2 regions of the Streptomyces sp. NPDC003635 genome follow, and region 2 is predicted to be linked to the other one. Evidence: riboswitches for the same ligand, from Rfam matches in the RefSeq annotation. Region 2 holds a riboswitch; the other holds the start of a gene.
What was found. Region 2 has a riboswitch for ZMP and ZTP ahead of ACWDRW_RS29485 (bifunctional 5,10-methylenetetrahydrofolate dehydrogenase/5,10-methenyltetrahydrofolate cyclohydrolase). Riboswitches for the same ligand answer to the same signal wherever they lie in the genome.
Positions count from the first base shown of each region.

Region 1 (4,824 bases), on a different contig from region 2:
GCACGTCGTCTACCTCGGCACCGCCAGCAAGTCCCTGGCCCCCGGACTGCGACTGGCCTGGCTGGTCCTGCCGCCGCACCTGGTGGAGGCGGTGACCGCGGCCAAGGGCGACGTGGACACCTGCGGGGTGCTCGACCAGCTGACCCTGGCCGAGTTCCTCACCCACGGCGCCTACGACCGTCACGTCCGCGCCTCCCGCCTCCGCTATCGGCGACGCCGCGACGCCCTGATCACCGCCCTCACCGAACGCGCCCCGGACGTGCGGGTCACCGGTATCGCGGCCGGCCTGCACGCCGTCCTGTGCCTGCCGCCCGGCACCGAGGCCTCGGTCGTCCAAGCCGCCCACTGGCAGGGGCTGTTCCTGCACGGCCTGGCGTACTTCCGCCACGAACAGGCCTGCGCCGACCCTCTCGACGCACTCGTCGTCGGCTACGCCACCCCGCCCGACCACGCATGGTCGGGGGCCCTCGAAGCCCTGTGCAGGGTGCTGCCGTAAGGTGATCGCCCAGCCGAGGGACACGGGGAGAGAACGGCAATGGCACAGACGAAGCGTCGGCTGCGGTCCAGCACGGTGGTGCTCGGCGGTATGGGAGTCGTCGCGGCGGCACTGACCTCCTGCGGTTCCGAGCCCGACCGCCGCTGCGTCGACCGGGACAGCTACACCTGGGACGGCTACAAGGTCATCGCGGACAAGAACTGCAAGTCCGGCTCCTCGGGCTCCTCCGGCTCGTCGTACGGCAAGAGCGGCAAGAAGAAGACCGGCGGTGGCTCCGACGCGGCCTGGTACTACGACGCCGAAGTCGACGGCGGCCGCGCCGACTACGGCACCTTCAGCCGCAGCGAGGCCGTCGACCGCGGCGGATTCGGCTGCTCCGGCTCCGGCAGCGGCGGCGGCTGAGACCCTCGGGACGCACCCCCATGGAACGCCGCACCATCGCCCCCCGCCCCGACTGGCAGCACACCGTCGAGGAACAGGGGTTGATCTACCCGCTCACCCGCTACCCCGACGACTCCCTGCGCCCGTACTGGGACGAGAGCGCCTACTACGTCTTCTCGCTGGAGGAGGTCGAGGCGCTGGAGGAGGTCGTCGAGGAACTGCACCGCATGTGCCTGCGGGCGGCGGACCACATCATCACCTCCGGGCGCCTCGCCGACCTCGGCATCACCGACCCGCGCGTGGCGGAAGCGGTCACCGAGGCCTGGCACCGCCGCGCCGAACTGCCCTCCGTCTACGGCCGCTTCGACCTGCGCTACGACGGCCGCGGCCCGGCGAAGCTGCTGGAGTACAACGCCGACACCCCCACCTCCCTGGTCGAGGCCGCCTCCCCGCAGTGGTTCTGGATGGAGGAGCGCTTCCCCGGCGCCGACCAGTGGAACTCCCTGCACGAACGCCTGGTCGCCGCCTGGAAGAAGCAGGCCGCCCTCCTCCCGCCCGGCAGCCCCCTGTACTTCGCGCACTCCTCCGCCGACGAACTCGGCGAGGACCTCATGACGGTCGCCTACCTCAAGGAAACCGCCGAGCAGGCCGGCCTGGACACCGACTGGATCTCCATGGAGGAGATCGGCTGGGACCGCCTCTCGGGCCGGTTCGTCGACAACCGGCTCCGCTTCATCCGCAGCTGCTTCAAGCTCTACCCCTGGGAGTGGCTCACCACCGACCGCTTCGCCGGTCACGTCCTGGACACCCTCGACAACGGCGGCGGCACGGGGACGACCCTGTGGATCGAGCCGGCCTGGAAGATGCTCCTGTCCAACAAGGCCCTGCTGGCCATCCTCTGGGAGCTCTACCCGGGCCACCCCAACCTCCTCCCGGCCCACCTCGACGGCCCGCGCGACCTCGCCCGCACCACCGGCTACGTCGCCAAACCCCTGCTGGGCCGCGAAGGCGCGGGCGTGACCGTCCACGAACCGGGTGCCGACCCCGTCATCCGCGACGAGCCCTGCTGCTACCAGGAGCTGGCGCCGCTGCCCGACTTCGACGGCAACCGGGTCGTCCTCGGCGCCTGGGTCGTCGAGGACGAGTCGGCGGGCCTGGGCATCCGCGAGTCCGGGGGACTGGTCACGGACGAGTACGCGCGCTTCCTCCCGCACGTGATCCTCTGAGGCCGGTACGGCGCACGTGATCCTCCGGTACGGCTCGATCCATGCCCGGGTCGACCCGATCGGCTACAGCCCCAGTACGAAACGGAGTTGGGCGAGCCCCCAGTCCAGGTCCTCCTTGCCGATCACCAGCGGCGGGGCGATCCGGACCGTGGCGCCATGGGTGTCCTTCACCAGCACACCCCGGTCCATCAGCTTCTCCGACACCTCACGCCCGGTGCCGTAGCGCGGTGCGATGTCAACGCCCGCCCACAGTCCCCGCCCCCGCACCGCCGTGACACGGCCGGTGTCGGCCAGCGCGGTCAGCTCCCGGTGCAGATGATCACCCAGCTCCGCCGAACGCGCCTGGAACTCGCCCGTCCGCAACATCGCGATCACCTCCAGCGCCACCGCACAGGCCAGTGGGTTCCCGCCGAACGTCGAGCCGTGCTCCCCGGGTCCGAACACCCCCAGCACCTCGGCCGAGGACACCACCGCCGACACCGGCACCACCCCGCCCCCGAGCGCCTTGCCCAGCACGTACATGTCCGGCACGACCCCCTCGTGCTCACACGCGAACGTCCGCCCCGTCCGCCCGAGCCCCGACTGGATCTCATCGGCCACGAAGAGCACGTTCCGCTCCCGGGCCAGCTGCCGCACCGCCGCCAGATAGCCGGACGGCGGCACCAGTACCCCCGCCTCGCCCTGGATCGGCTCCAGCAGCACCGCCACCGTGTTCTCGCTCAGCGCCGAACGCATCGCCGTCAGATCCCCGTACGGCACGATCTCGAACCCCGGTGTGTACGGCCCGAAGTCCGCCCGCGCCTCCGGGTCCGTGGAGAAGCTGATCAGGGTCGTCGTCCGACCGTGGAAGTTGTTGCCCGCGACCACGATCTTCGCCATCTCCGCGGGCACGCCCTTGACCCGGTAGCCCCACTTGCGGGCCGTCTTCACCGCGGTCTCCACCGCCTCCGCGCCCGTGTTCATCGGCAGCACCATCTCCATGCCGCACAACTGCGCCAGCTGCTCGCAGAACGCGGCGTACCGGTCGTGATGAAACGCCCGCGACGTCAGCGTCACCCGTTCCAGCTGCGCCTTCGCCGCCTCGACGATCCGCCGGTTGCGGTGCCCGAAGTTGAGGGCCGAGTAGCCGGCGAGCAGATCCAGATAGCGCCGCCCCTCCACATCCGTCATCCAAGCCCCGTCGGCCGACGCGACGACGACCGGCAGCGGCGCGTAGTTGTGCGCACCGTGCGCCTCGGCCGCGGCGATGAGGGTTTCCGTAGTGGTCACGGCACCTCCAGAAGACACCCGAAGACAAGCGGGACCCCCTTCCTATCCTTGCTCGGATGGTGGACGCGGGACCTTCACCCGACGGCGCGCCCGGTAGGCTGACCAGCGGGCCGTGACTGGCGCGCTGGGATGGGACCGACCATCGGGGAGCGGCCCGGTCGTGACTGTGTGCCGTGCGCCTGGGCCGAACCGTGAACGCTGAACGCCACGCCGTCCGGAGGCCGACTTGTCCGAGCAGCCCCTGTCCAACGAATCCACCGCCTTCCGCGCCGCCCTCGACGTCATCCGCGCCGTGGAGCCGCGGGTCGCCGACGCCATCGGCCAGGAGGTCCACGACCAGCGCGAGATGCTCAAGCTGATCGCCTCCGAGAACTACGCCTCCCCGGCCACTCTGCTGGCGATGGGCAACTGGTTCAGCGACAAGTACGCCGAGGGCACGATCGGCCGCCGCTTCTACGCCGGCTGCCGCAATGTCGACACCGTCGAATCCCTCGCCGCCGAACACGCCAAGGAGCTTTTCGGCGCCCGCCACGCCTACGTCCAGCCGCACTCCGGAATCGACGCCAACCTCGTCGCCTTCTGGTCCGTCCTCGCCGCCCGCGTCGAGGCCCCCGCCCTGGAGAAGGCAGGCGTCCGCCAGGTCAACGACCTCTCCGACGCCGACTGGGCCGAGCTGCGCCAGGCCTTCGGCAACCAGCGCATGCTCGGCATGTCCCTGGACGCCGGCGGCCACCTCACCCACGGCTTCCGTCCGAACATCTCCGGCAAGATGTTCGACCAGCGCTCCTACGGCACCGACCCGGCCACCGGCCTCCTGGACTACGACGCCCTGCGCGCCTCCGCCCGGGAGTTCAAGCCGCTGATCATCGTCGCCGGGTACTCCGCCTATCCCCGTCTGGTGAACTTCCGGATCATGCGGGAGATCGCCGACGAGGTCGGCGCGACCCTCATGGTCGACATGGCCCACTTCGCGGGCCTGGTCGCAGGCAAGGTCCTCACCGGCGACTTCGACCCGGTCCCGCACGCCCAGATCGTCACCACCACCACCCACAAGTCGCTGCGCGGCCCGCGCGGCGGCATGGTCCTGTGCGACGACTCCCTCAAGGACCAGGTCGACCGAGGCTGCCCCATGGTCCTCGGCGGCCCGCTCCCGCACGTCATGGCCGCCAAGGCCGTCGCCCTCGCCGAGGCCCGGCAGCCCTCCTTCCGGGACTACGCCCAGCGCATCGTCGACAACTCCCAGGCCCTCGCCGAGGGCCTGATGCGCCGGGGCGCCACCCTGGTGACGGGCGGCACGGACAACCACCTCAACCTGATCGACGTGGCCACCTCCTACGGCCTGACCGGCCGCCAGGCCGAGGCCGCGCTCCTGGAGTCCGGCATCGTCACCAACCGCAACGCCATCCCGGCCGACCCCAACGGCGCCTGGTACACCTCCGGCATCCGCATCGG
Region 1 is NZ_JBSFOK010000004.1:56,229-61,052, forward strand. It holds gene pdxR (MocR-like pyridoxine biosynthesis transcription factor PdxR) at 1-496, shown strand, start outside; gene ACWDRW_RS05525 (hypothetical protein) at 536-898, shown strand; gene ACWDRW_RS05530 (glutathionylspermidine synthase family protein) at 919-2,103, shown strand; gene rocD (ornithine--oxo-acid transaminase) at 2,167-3,372, opposite strand; ZMP/ZTP riboswitch at 3,475-3,564, shown strand; gene ACWDRW_RS05540 (glycine hydroxymethyltransferase) at 3,599-4,824, shown strand, end outside.
Region 1: another riboswitch for ZMP and ZTP. It lies ahead of ACWDRW_RS05540 (glycine hydroxymethyltransferase); the one in region 2 lies ahead of ACWDRW_RS29485 (bifunctional 5,10-methylenetetrahydrofolate dehydrogenase/5,10-methenyltetrahydrofolate cyclohydrolase).

Region 2 (4,824 bases):
CGCTCGGCGCCCGGGAGTCGGCGGCGCTCACCCGCCTGCTGGCGGACGCCGACGGGCTCAGGCCGGTGGGCCGGGTCACCGACCGGCTCGGGCGGGTCGGACAGGCGTACGTGTACGACGGTTCCGGCATCCGCCACATGCTGATCCTGGACCCGGCCACCGGCGCCGTCCTCGGGCTCGAGAGCACCTTCGCCGAGGCGGAGCCCGAGTACGACGTCAGGGCCGGTGACGTGATGTCGTACCGCGCCTGGACGCGCTGATCACACCCCGAGCTGCCGGGCGGCGGCGGTCACCGTCTGCTCCAGCAGGACGGCGATCGTCATCGGACCCACACCGCCCGGCACCGGGGTGATCAGGGAGGCCCGCTCGACGGCGGAGTCGAAGTCGACGTCACCGACGTTCCCCTCGTTGTACCCGGCGTCGACGACGACCGCGCCGGGCTTGATGTCCTGACCCCGGATCAGCCGGGGCCGCCCCACGGCGGCGACCACGATGTCCGCCTCCCGGACCGCCGCCGACAGGTCCGCCGTACGGGAGTGGCAGTACGTCACCGTCGCGTCCCGGGCGAGCAGCAGCATGCCGGCCGGCTTGCCGAGGATCGCGCTGCGGCCGACGACCACCGCGCGCTTGCCGGACGGATCGACGTCGTAGGCGTCCAGCAGCCGCATGATGCCGCCGGGCGTGCAGGACACGAAGCCCGGCAGGCCGAAGCTCATCGTGGCGAAGGAGGCGAAGGTGACGCCGTCCACGTCCTTCTCCGGCGCTATCGCCTCGAACGCGGCCCGCTCGTCGACGTGCGCGCCCATCGGGTGCTGGAGCAGGATGCCGTGCACGCCGGGGTCGTCCGACAGCTTCCGCAGCTCGGCGACGAGTTCCTCGGTGGTGGTGGTCGCGGGCAGCGCCACGTGCCGGGACGCGATGCCGGCCGTGCGGCAGCGGTTCTGCTTCATCCGGACGTAGGTGACCGAGGCCGGGTCCTCGCCGACCAGCACCGTCGCCAGACAGGGCGCGGTGCCGGTGCGTTCGGTGAGCTGGGCCGCCCGCTCGGCGGTCTCCGTCACGATCGTGCGGGCGAGGGACGTGCCGTCCATGAGCCGTGCCTGAGACATGATCCACTCCTGGGCTGGTTCCGGTTCGCCCAGGCGCACGGCATCGACTCTGCGTAGGCCGCTCCCCGGTGGTGCTCCACCTCAGCGCCAGTCACGGCCCGCCCCCACCCTAACGGACTCCTTTACTCGTCTACTCGTCCCAGGCCTGGATCATCGTCTGCTCGACGATCTTGCCGTCCTTCACGGACGCCATCGACTCGGCGAGCACCCGTACCCCGTCGGAGTACCGGCAGGACTCGGTGAAGGCGACGGTGTCGCCCTCGACGACACAGCGCTCCAGTTTGTGGGTCATGTCGCGGCTGTAGACGTCCTCCAGCAACTCGCTGATCTCGTCACGGCCGTGCAGGACCCGGGGACTGCTGGGCTGGGTGTTGCGGTCCACGACGCGCAGTTCGGCGTCGTCCGCGTAGAGCGACAGGAGCGTCGTCGCCGTGTCTCCCTCGATGCCCCGGCGCAAGGCTTCGGTGTCGAAGCCGGGGTGTGCCGCGCTGCCCATGGTTGCCTCCTCGAAGGCCCGCGGCCTCGGGGGAGCGTGCCGCGCCGGCCTCACCTAAGAGGCTCCTCCGCCCCGGCGGCCTCGGCAAGCGCAGCGGGCGCGACCTTGGGGGCGGGGCGGGGACGGTCTCGCGGCAGCGGGCGGGGCGGCTTTACGGGCGCGACCGGGGCGGCTCTACGGGCGCGCGTTGAGGCGATCTCGCGGGCGCGGGGGAGGCAATGCCGCGGGTGTGGCCGGGGGCGGGCTTGCGGGCGCGGGGGAGGCGAGGCCGAGGGCGTGGCTGGAGGCGTTCTCGCGGGCGAGACTGAGGCGATCTTGCGGGTGTCGACGGGGGCTCGCGGCGCGGCGGAGGCGAGGCTGCAGATGTGGCCGGGGGCGATCTCCCGGCGCGGCTGCGGCGATCTTGCGGGTGTGCCGGGGCGTTCTCGCGGGCGCGGGGGAGGCGAGGCTGCGGGTGTGGTCGGGGGCGGGCTTGCGGGCGCGGGTCAGGCGTTCTCGCGGGCGCGGCAAGCGCGGTGCGGCGGTCCGCCTGACGGGTGAGCCGGGCCCGGCGGCCGTGTCCGGCGGGGGCCCGTCGGCGTTGCTCCAAACATGATCTCAACTCGACGTATCGTCGCCGCCGTCGGTCTGGCCGCCTCGGTCACCGGCCTCGCCGCGCCGCTGGCGAGCGCGGCCGAGGCGGAGGCCGCCCCCGGCGCGAACCTCAGCCCGATCCGCATGCTCGACTCGCTGACCGTGAGCGACATCCCGGAAGCGCACAAGGCGGCCATGCCGAAGCCTTCGGCGCAGCTGAACGAGCTCAACCGGGTGCACGAGCTGAACCAGCTGCACCAGGTCACCGACATGGTCGCCCCGGTGACGGGTCTGCTCCCCGGCATCGAGTACTGACCCGCCGTCCCCCCGCACCGAGGGGCCGCCCGGACCGCCGGGCGGCCCCTCGGTGTTTCCGGGAGGGTGGGAGGCATGCGGCAGCCTCCGGACCGGTCCGTGCGCTGGCGGCCCGGTTTTCCCGTGGACGCGCGGCTGACCCTGTCCAGTCTGCGCCGCGGCTCCTACGACCCCACGCACCGGGTCGAAGCCGACGGCACCGTGTGGCGCGTCGCGCGCACCGCCTCCGGAGCGGTCACCTACCGCATCCGCCAGCACCGCCTGGACGACCTCGGCGTCGACGTCTGGGGACCCGGCGCGGCCGAGCTCGCCGACTCCGTCCGGCGTGAACTCGGCGAGGGCGACCGGCCTGAACTGTTCCGGCCCGCGCACCCCGTGCTGCGCGGGGCCGTGCGCCGCCTGCCCGGCCTGCGGATCCCCTGCACCGGACGGCTGTTCGAGGCCCTTGTGCCCGCGGTCCTCGAACAGCGGGTCGTCGGCCTGGACGCCGCCGCCTCCTTCGCCCGCCTGGTCCACAAGTACGGGGAGCCGCCGCCCGGCCCCGCCCCCGACGGCATGCGGGTACCCCCGCCCCCGGAGATCTGGCGGACCGTCCCCAGCTGGGAGTGGCGCCGGGCGGGCGTGGACCTGCACCGCTCCGCCACCCTCGTCGAGGCGGCCCGCCATGCCGTATGGCTCGACCGCTGCGCCGGCGATCCCGAACGGGCGTACGACGTCCTGGCGAAGCTGCCCGGCGTCGGCGTCTGGACCGCCGCCCAGGTCGGCCACCGGGCCCTGGGTGACGCGGACGCGCTGCCCCTGGGCGACTACCACCTCGGCACGATGACGGGCGTGGCGCTCCTGGGGCGGCCCCTGGCGGAGCACGAGATCGAGGCGTTCTACGAGCCGTTGCGCCCGCACCGCTACCGCGTGGTCCGCCTGCTGGAACTCAGCCCGGGGGCCGCCCCGCGCCACGGCCCCCGGGCGCCCCGCGCGGGGCCGTTGCGCTAGCGCGTGTCACCCCCGACGACCGCACACACGTCTGATACGGATCGACAGCCGACCCCCGCACCCCAGCAAGGAGCCCGCCATGGCCGAGCCCACCTACGCCGTCACCGGCGCCTCCGGACGCCTGGGCGGACGTATCGCCCGCCGACTGGCCGCCGCCGGAATCCCCCAGACCCTCCTGGTCCGCACCCCGTCCAGAGCCCCCGAACTGCCGCGCGCCACCGCCGTGTCCGGCGCCTACGACGACCACGACGCCGTCGTCCGCGCCCTGCGCCCCACCGACCGCGTCCTGATGGTCTCCGCCTCGGAGACCCCCGACCGCGTCGAGCACCACCGCGCCTTCATCGACGCTGCCGCCGCGGCCGGGGTCGCGCACCTGGTGTACATCTCCTTCTACGGCGCCGCCCCCGACGCGACCTTCACCCTGGCCCGCGACCACTGGCACACCGAACAGCATCTGCGTGCCAGCGGCGTGCCGTTCACCTTCCTGCGGGACAACCTGTACGCGGACTTCATGCCCGCCCTGGTCGGGGAGGACGGCGTCATCCGCGGCCCCGCGGGCGCCGGGCGGGCCGCCGTGGTCGCCCAGGACGACATCGCCGATGCCGCCGTCGCGGTCCTGCGCGACCCGGCCGAGCACGCCGGGCGCACCTACGAACTGACCGGCCCGGAGGCGCTCGGCCTCATCGACATCGCGGCCACCATCGCCGCCGTCACCGGACGCACCGTCTCGTACCTCCCGGAGACGGTCGAGGAGGCCTACGCCTCCCGCAAGGGCTACGGCGCGCCCGACTGGCAGCTCGACGCCTGGGTCTCCACCTACACCGCCATCGCCGACGGCTCCCTGGCCGGGGTGACCAGCGCGATCGAGGAGCTGACCGGCCGCCCCGCCACCTCGCTGGAGCAGGTGCTGAGGGCCTGAACCGCTTTCCGCGTCGGCTGCCGTTTCCGATCAGTCCCGCGTAGGGTCGAGAAGACGTACACCGGCCTAGGAAGAGGGGTCAGCACCATGGCGCAGCAGGTACGCGGCGTGATCGCACCGGGCAAGGACCAACCGGTCCGGGTGGAGACGATCGTCGTGCCCGACCCGGGGCCGGGCGAGGCCGTCGTCCGCATCCAGGCCTGCGGTGTCTGCCACACCGATCTGCACTACAAGCAGGGCGGAATCAACGACGACTTCCCGTTCCTGCTCGGTCACGAGGCGGCCGGTGTCGTCGAGTCGGTCGGCGACGGCGTCACCGACGTCGCCCCCGGCGACTTCGTCATCCTCAACTGGCGTGCGGTGTGCGGCCAGTGCCGTGCCTGTCTGCGGGGGCGGCCCTGGTACTGCTTCAACACCCACAA
Region 2 is NZ_JBSFOK010000038.1:85,338-90,161, reverse strand. It holds gene ACWDRW_RS29490 (CU044_5270 family protein) at 1-260, shown strand, start outside; gene ACWDRW_RS29485 (bifunctional 5,10-methylenetetrahydrofolate dehydrogenase/5,10-methenyltetrahydrofolate cyclohydrolase) at 261-1,109, opposite strand; ZMP/ZTP riboswitch at 1,130-1,214, opposite strand; gene ACWDRW_RS29480 (nuclear transport factor 2 family protein) at 1,240-1,605, opposite strand; gene ACWDRW_RS29475 (hypothetical protein) at 2,197-2,493, shown strand; gene ACWDRW_RS29470 (DNA-3-methyladenine glycosylase family protein) at 2,569-3,483, shown strand; gene ACWDRW_RS29465 (SDR family oxidoreductase) at 3,563-4,402, shown strand; gene ACWDRW_RS29460 (S-(hydroxymethyl)mycothiol dehydrogenase) at 4,490-4,824, shown strand, end outside.